Linked DNA regions of Streptomyces venezuelae. The protein of the gene in region 1 interacts with the protein of each later gene in a pairwise test. Links are inferred from orthologs where the notes say so. Each region holds a gene or a part of one and is shown on either strand. Other genes may lie near its edges. The genes, in order: tsaE and rlmB.

Region 1 (3,210 bases):
GCTCACCGTCGGCCGCGGCATGCGCAAGAAGGCACGGCTGGCGCTCGACGCGTCGGGGCCGTACGGCTCGCTGCGCGGCATGCCCGGCACGGCATACGCGGACGACGGCACGGAGCTCTCGTACGAGGTCGAAGAGGTCGAACCGGCCGAGGACGGCGGCAGGGCCGGAGCCGGCGGGGACGGCGACCGCGCCCCGCGGCGGCGCCGCCTCTTCGGGCGCCGGGACCCCGCGCCCCTCACCGTCGTCTTCAGCCACGGCTACTGCCTGAGCCAGGACTCCTGGCACTTCCAGCGGGCCGCCCTGCGCGGTGTCGTCCGCGCCGTCTATTGGGACCAGCGCAGCCACGCCCGTTCGGCGCGTGGGGTCGACCAGGTCGAACACGGTGTGCCGGTCTCCATCGACCAGCTGGGGCGCGATCTGAAGGCCGTCATCGACGCCGCTGCGCCCGAGGGGCCGCTCGTCCTCGTCGGGCACTCCATGGGCGGCATGACGACCATGGCGCTCGCCGACCAGTTCCCCGAGCTGATCCGCGAGCGCGTGGTGGGCGTCGCCCTGATCGGCACGTCGTCGGGGCAGCTCGGCGAGGTGAACTTCGGCCTTCCGGTCGCCGGGATGAACGCGGTCCGGCGGGTGCTGCCCGGGCTGCTGCGGGCGCTCGGCTCGCAGGCGGAGCTGGTGGAGCGGGGGCGGCGGGCCACGGCGGACCTCTTCGCGGGTGTCATCAAGCGGTACTCGTTCTCGCGCAAGGACGTGGACCCGGCGATCGCGCGGTTCGCGGAGCGGATGATCGAGGCGACGCCCATCGACGTGGTCGCGGAGTTCTACCCGGCCTTCGCCGAGCACGACAAGGCGGCGGCCCTCAAGCACTTCGCCGAACTGCCGGTGCTCGTGCTCGCGGGCGACGAGGACCTGGTCACCCCCAGCGAGCACAGCGAGGCCATCGCCCACCTGCTCCCCGACGCGGAGCTGGTCCTGGTCCCGGACGCGGGCCACCTGGTGATGCTGGAGCACCCGGAGGTCGTCATGGACCGCCTCGCTGACCTGCTCGTGCGGGCGGGGGCCGGGCGGGGGGCCGGGCGGCGGGCCTGAGCGCAGGCGGTGGGCCCGAGCGCGTGCTCCCAGCCGCTACCGTGGGCGGTATGGAAGCACCGCACCACGAGGCTCCGGCCGTCACACTCAAGATCACCGTCAACTCCCCCGAACAGATGGGCGAGTTGGGGCGTCGTCTGGCCAAGCTGCTGCGCCCGGGCGACCTCGTCATGCTCACCGGCGAGCTCGGCGCCGGGAAGACGACGCTGACCCGTGGCCTCGGCGAGGGCCTCGGTGTGCGCGGCGCCGTCACCTCCCCGACCTTCGTCATCGCCCGCGTGCACCCGTCGCTCGGCGAAGGACCCGCGCTGGTCCACGTCGACGCGTACCGCCTCGGTGGCGGGCTCGACGAGATGGAGGACCTGGACCTCGACGTCTCGCTGCCCGAGTCCGTGGTCGTCGTCGAGTGGGGCGACGGCAAGGTCGAGGAGCTGTCGGACGACCGGCTGCGGGTCGTCATCGACCGTGCCGTGGGCGGCACGGGGGGTGACGCGGCGGACGGCGCGGCCGACGAGGTGCGCGACGTGACGATCACCGGGCTCGGCGCGCGCTGGGCCGACGCGGATCTGGCGTCGCTGGGCGCCTGACGGCCCTCGCGCCCCGCGCCCGCAACCCCGCCCCGGGCCTCTGGTCCGGGGCGTTTCTCGTACGTTCGACCGAACGTTCCGACAAGACGTCGGCAAAATGTTGCGTTGCGAGCGTCGGGCGTGGTCACATGGATACCGGTCTTGGTTAGGTCTACCTAACCACGTCTGCCCCCGGAGCCCCCAGGAGGCATCCATGACGGCTACAGAACGTGACGCCTGCGCTCAGCCGCGCGGGAAGAGGCTGCCCGGACCATCGGCCGCCGTGGACTCCTCGCACTCCTCGGAACCCTCGAACCTGTCGATGAGCGATCTGCTCGCGTCGTGCGCCGCCGCGAGCGCCGTCTCCACGCCGCCGAGCGACCCCGAGCCCGCGCGTGCGTCCACGCCCGTGAAGCGGCGCTGAAGCGGCACTGATCAGGGAACGACGACGACCTTCTTGTCGCGCAGCGCGAACTCCCACATCGCCTTGGCCTGCTCGCGCGACTGACGGATGCCGCCCGTCTTCTTCGACGGGTCCGGCTTCGGCGTCGAACCGTCGACCGCGGCGCTGAAGCCGATCGCGACGCCGTCGGTGAGCGTGAAGATCACGACGTTCTCGACCGGCACACCGTCCGTGCCCGGGACACGAGCTGTCCGGGACGTGACGGCGTACGTGCCCGGGGCCGGGTCGACCGTGCCCGGCGTGACCTTGAACGTCTGCTTGGCCTTGCCCGACGCCTCGACCAGCCAGACGCGGTCGTCCTCGAGCGAGTACACGACGCGCTCGCCGGTGCCGGACTGCGCGGGCACGGCGGCGGGGTTCTTCTTGTCCTTGGGGGAGCGCGACGCGGAGGCGGACGGCGACTTGTCGGCCTTCTCCGAGTGGTCCGGCGCGCTGGCCGATGCCTGGAAGGCGAGGAACCCGACCGCGGCGAGCGCGGCAGCGGTGAGCCCGGCCACGAATCCCGAGCTGCTCCTTGACACCTTGCGCCACCCACCTCTTCGTACTGCGTACGGCTACGGAGTGACGGTAGCAGCAGCCGTGCCCCATCCCCCGGCAGCCGCACCTCATCCCGGTGCGGGCCGTGCGCGGCGCCCGGGAGCCGTAGGCTGTTCGCGTGCTCTTGCTCGCTCTGGATACCGCAACGCCCGCTGTCACCGTCGCCCTCCACGACGGCTCCTCCGTCGTCGCGGAGTCGAGCCAGGTCGACGCCCGCCGCCACGGGGAACTGCTGCTTCCGGCCGTCGACCGTGTGCTCGCCGAGGCCGGCCTGAAGCTCGACGCCGTGACCGGCATCGTCGCCGGCGTGGGCCCCGGCCCCTACACCGGCCTCCGCGTCGGCCTGATGACCGCCGACACCTTCGGTCTCGCGCTCGGCGTCCCCGTGCACGGCGTGTGCACGCTGGACGGCCTCGCGTACGCCTCGGGCATCGAAGGCGGCCCCTTCGTGGTGGCCACCGACGCCCGCCGCAAGGAGGTCTACTGGGCCCGCTACGAAGACGTGCGCACGCGCGCGGGCGAGCCCGCCGTGGACCGTCCCGCGGAGATCGCCG
Region 2 (3,068 bases), 1.1 Mb from region 1 along the record:
GAGACGCCCTGGGGGCGTGGCCGGCCCGGCTGGCACCTGGAGTGCTCGGCCATGGCCCACAAGTACCTGGGTGAAGAGTTCGACATTCACGGGGGCGGGATCGATCTGATCTTCCCGCACCACGAGAACGAGATCGCGCAGGCCAAGGCCTTCGGTGACACCTTCGCGCGCTACTGGGTGCACAACGGCTGGGTCACCATGAGCGGCGAGAAGATGTCCAAGTCGCTGGGCAACTCGGTGCTCGTGAGCGAGATGGTCAAGCAGTGGCGGCCCATCGTGCTCCGCTACTACCTCGGCACCCCGCACTACCGCTCGATGATCGAGTACAGCGAGGAGGCCCTGCGCGAGGCCGAGTCCGCGTTCGCCCGCATCGAGGGCTTCGTGCAGCGCGTCGTGGAGAAGGCCGGCGGCGTCGTCGAGCCCGCCGCCCAGGTCCCGCCCGCGTTCGCCGACGCCATGGACGACGACATGGGCGTCCCGCAGGCGCTCGCCATCGTCCACACCACGGTCAGGCAGGGGAACTCCGCCCTCGCCGCCGACGACAAGGAAGCCGCCGTCGCACGCCTCGCCGAGGTGCGGGCCATGCTCGGCGTCCTCGGCCTCGACCCGCTCGACCCGCACTGGGCCGGCGGCGAGACCGACCGCGGCGAGGACCTGCACGGGGCCGTCGACACCCTGGTCCGACTCGTCCTCGACCAGCGCGAGGCCGCCCGGTCCCGCAAGGACTGGGGCACCGCCGACGCGATCCGCGACCAGCTCAACCAGTCGGGCCTCGTCATCGAGGACAGCCCGACCGGTCCCCGCTGGACGCTCGGCCCGCGCTAGGCCACAGCCGATGTGCCGCCCGGATGTGCCTTACGGCCTTCCGGGCGGCACACTTCATAGACGTACACCCAGTACACCGACGTACACCCGCGCGCGTACGCACGTACGCGCCCACGCATCACGACAGACAGGTAGGTCATGGCCGCTAACAACCGCCGCATGTCCGGCAAGAAGGGCGCGCAGGTCGGCAGCGGCGGCAATCGGCGCCGCGGCCTGGAGGGCAAGGGTCCGACGCCGCCCGCCGAGATGCGCAAGGGGCATGTGAAGAACCGCATCGCCAACGCCAAGGCCAAGAAGGCCGTCGGCCGCCGCACCGCCACGCCCAAGGGGCGCGGCGGCAAGGGCACCTCCGAGATGGTCGTCGGCCGCAACCCGGTCTTCGAGGCGCTGCGCGACGGCGTGCCCGCCTCCACGCTCTACGTCCAGCAGTTCATCGACAACGACGAGCGGGTCCGCGAGGCGCTGCAGCTCGCGGCCGAGCGCGGCGGCATCCACCTGATGGAGGCGCCCCGCCCCGAGCTGGACCGCATGACGAACGGCCTCAACCACCAGGGCCTCGTGCTCCAGGTCCCGCCGTACGAGTACGCGCACCCGGAGGACCTCGTCGCCGCCGCGTTCGACGAGGGCCAGGACCCGCTGATCGTCGCCCTCGACGGCGTCACGGACCCGCGCAACCTCGGCGCGGTCGTCCGCTCCGTCTGCGCGTTCGGCGGCCACGGCGTGCTCGTGCCCGAGCGGCGCGCCGCCGGTATGACGGCCGGCGCGTGGAAGACGTCCGCGGGCACCGCCGCGCGGACGCCGGTCGCCCGCGCCACGAACCTGACGCGCGCCCTGGAGCAGTACAAGAAGGCCGGCGTCGCCGTGGTCGGCCTCGCCGCCGACGGCGAGCACGAGGTCGGTGACCTGGAGGCGCTGTCCGGTCCCGTCGTCATCGTCGTCGGCAGCGAGGGCAAGGGCCTCTCGCGCCTCGTCGGCGAGACCTGCGACTTCCGCGTGCGGATTCCGATGCCGGGTGGCGCGGAGTCCCTGAACGCCGGTGTCGCGGCGGGCGTCGTGCTGTACGAGGCGGCGCGGCGCCGCGCCTGATTCCCCGGGGATGTCCGGGCCGCGGTGATCTTTTGACGCGGTCCGGACATTTCTCCATGGTCAAGGCAGTGTCCTAAACACACATCACTCGGTTAGATGAGTGTGGACACCAGAACACCCCGCACTCCCACTGGGGGAAGCTCGTCAGGTTTTGACGATGCTCCCGCGCTGAGCATGGTGAAGGTGCCGAGCGACCCGGCGCAGGTCATCGTCAATCACGCGAGTTTCCGCGTGCAGCTTCCCGCCGCTGGGCGCACTCAATCCCCGCGTATCTCACGGCACTTGGGCATGCCCGACGAGACGGCACGCATGCCCGCCGCCGCCGCGGCCGGTGCGGCCGCCAAACGCCGCGCGCCCGTCGTCTGGAGCGGGAAGTCCGCCCCGGACGACACGGGCGCCATCAGACTGCTGCAGGCCGTGCGCGGCGGCGGCGTGCGCCGTTCGGCCGAGGAGGCCGGTCCCTACAACAGCGCGGAGGACGCGGGCGCCACCCAGGTCATCCCCCGCGTCGGCGTCGACGAAGGACCGGAGACCGTCGAGACGCCCGCCGTCATCGGCCCGCGCACCCCCGAACCCGGCACCCGGATGCTGCCGCAGATGCGGCTGCCCGGCAGCGACTACGACGAGCGGCTCGAGCAGGAGTACGACGACCGCGGCTACGACGACGCCGACGACGACGCGTACGACGACGAAGGCGGCACGCAGCGGGCGCGCAGGCACGGCTCGGACCCCGTCCGGCACGCCTACTACCCGGGCCGCCGCATGAACCTCGGCGTCGTCCTGCTCCCGATGCGCGTCTTCCTCGGGTTCATCTCCATCTACGCCGGCATGGGCAAGCTCTGCGACCCCGTCTACTTCGACGGCGGCCAGCGCGGCTCCATGGTCAAGTGGCTCAACTCGCTGCACCCCTGGGCGCTCGCCGAGCCACTGCGCGACTTCGCCCTCCAGCACCCCGTGGGCGCCGGCCTGTGCATCGCCTTCCTCCAGGTCGTCGTCGGCGTTCTGACGGTCCTCGGGCTCTGGCAGCGGGTCGCCGCCTCCGTCGGTGTGCTGCTCTCGGCGGCGCTCATCGTCACCGTCAGCTGGAAGACCGTCCCCGCCTACGACGCGCCCGACATCATCTACCTCGCCGCGTGGTCTCCGCTGATCATCGCGGG

The links.
Region 2: the proteins of tsaE (region 1) and rlmB interact in binary tests that used the Escherichia coli proteins (3 or more experiments, as listed by UniProt). The link is inferred for Streptomyces venezuelae from one-to-one orthologs.

Annotation. Positions count from the first base shown.
Region 1 is NZ_CP029193.1:4,895,800-4,899,009, forward strand. Bases 12-2,908 are described here. They hold tsaE (tRNA (adenosine(37)-N6)-threonylcarbamoyltransferase complex ATPase subunit type 1 TsaE), read left to right. Parts: upstream 12-1,140; coding sequence 1,141-1,677; downstream 1,678-2,908. Other genes in these bases: DEJ47_RS22820 (alpha/beta fold hydrolase), read left to right, coding at 12-1,090; DEJ47_RS36505 (hypothetical protein), read right to left, coding at 1,900-2,088; DEJ47_RS22835 (L,D-transpeptidase), read right to left, coding at 2,092-2,640; tsaB (tRNA (adenosine(37)-N6)-threonylcarbamoyltransferase complex dimerization subunit type 1 TsaB), read left to right, coding at 2,775-2,908. Also shown: more of DEJ47_RS22820, read left to right, coding at 1-11; more of tsaB, read left to right, coding at 2,909-3,210. UniProt on the Escherichia coli protein: Required for the formation of a threonylcarbamoyl group on adenosine at position 37 (t(6)A37) in tRNAs that read codons beginning with adenine.
Region 2 is NZ_CP029193.1:3,784,674-3,787,741, reverse strand. What follows is about bases 183-2,937. They hold rlmB (23S rRNA (guanosine(2251)-2'-O)-methyltransferase RlmB), read left to right. Parts: upstream 183-963; coding sequence 964-1,911; downstream 1,912-2,937. Other genes in these bases: DEJ47_RS17440 (DoxX family membrane protein), read left to right, coding at 2,008-2,937; cysS (cysteine--tRNA ligase), read left to right, coding at 183-825. In the rest of the region: more of cysS, read left to right, coding at 1-182; more of DEJ47_RS17440, read left to right, coding at 2,938-3,068. UniProt on the Escherichia coli protein: Specifically methylates the ribose of guanosine 2251 in 23S rRNA.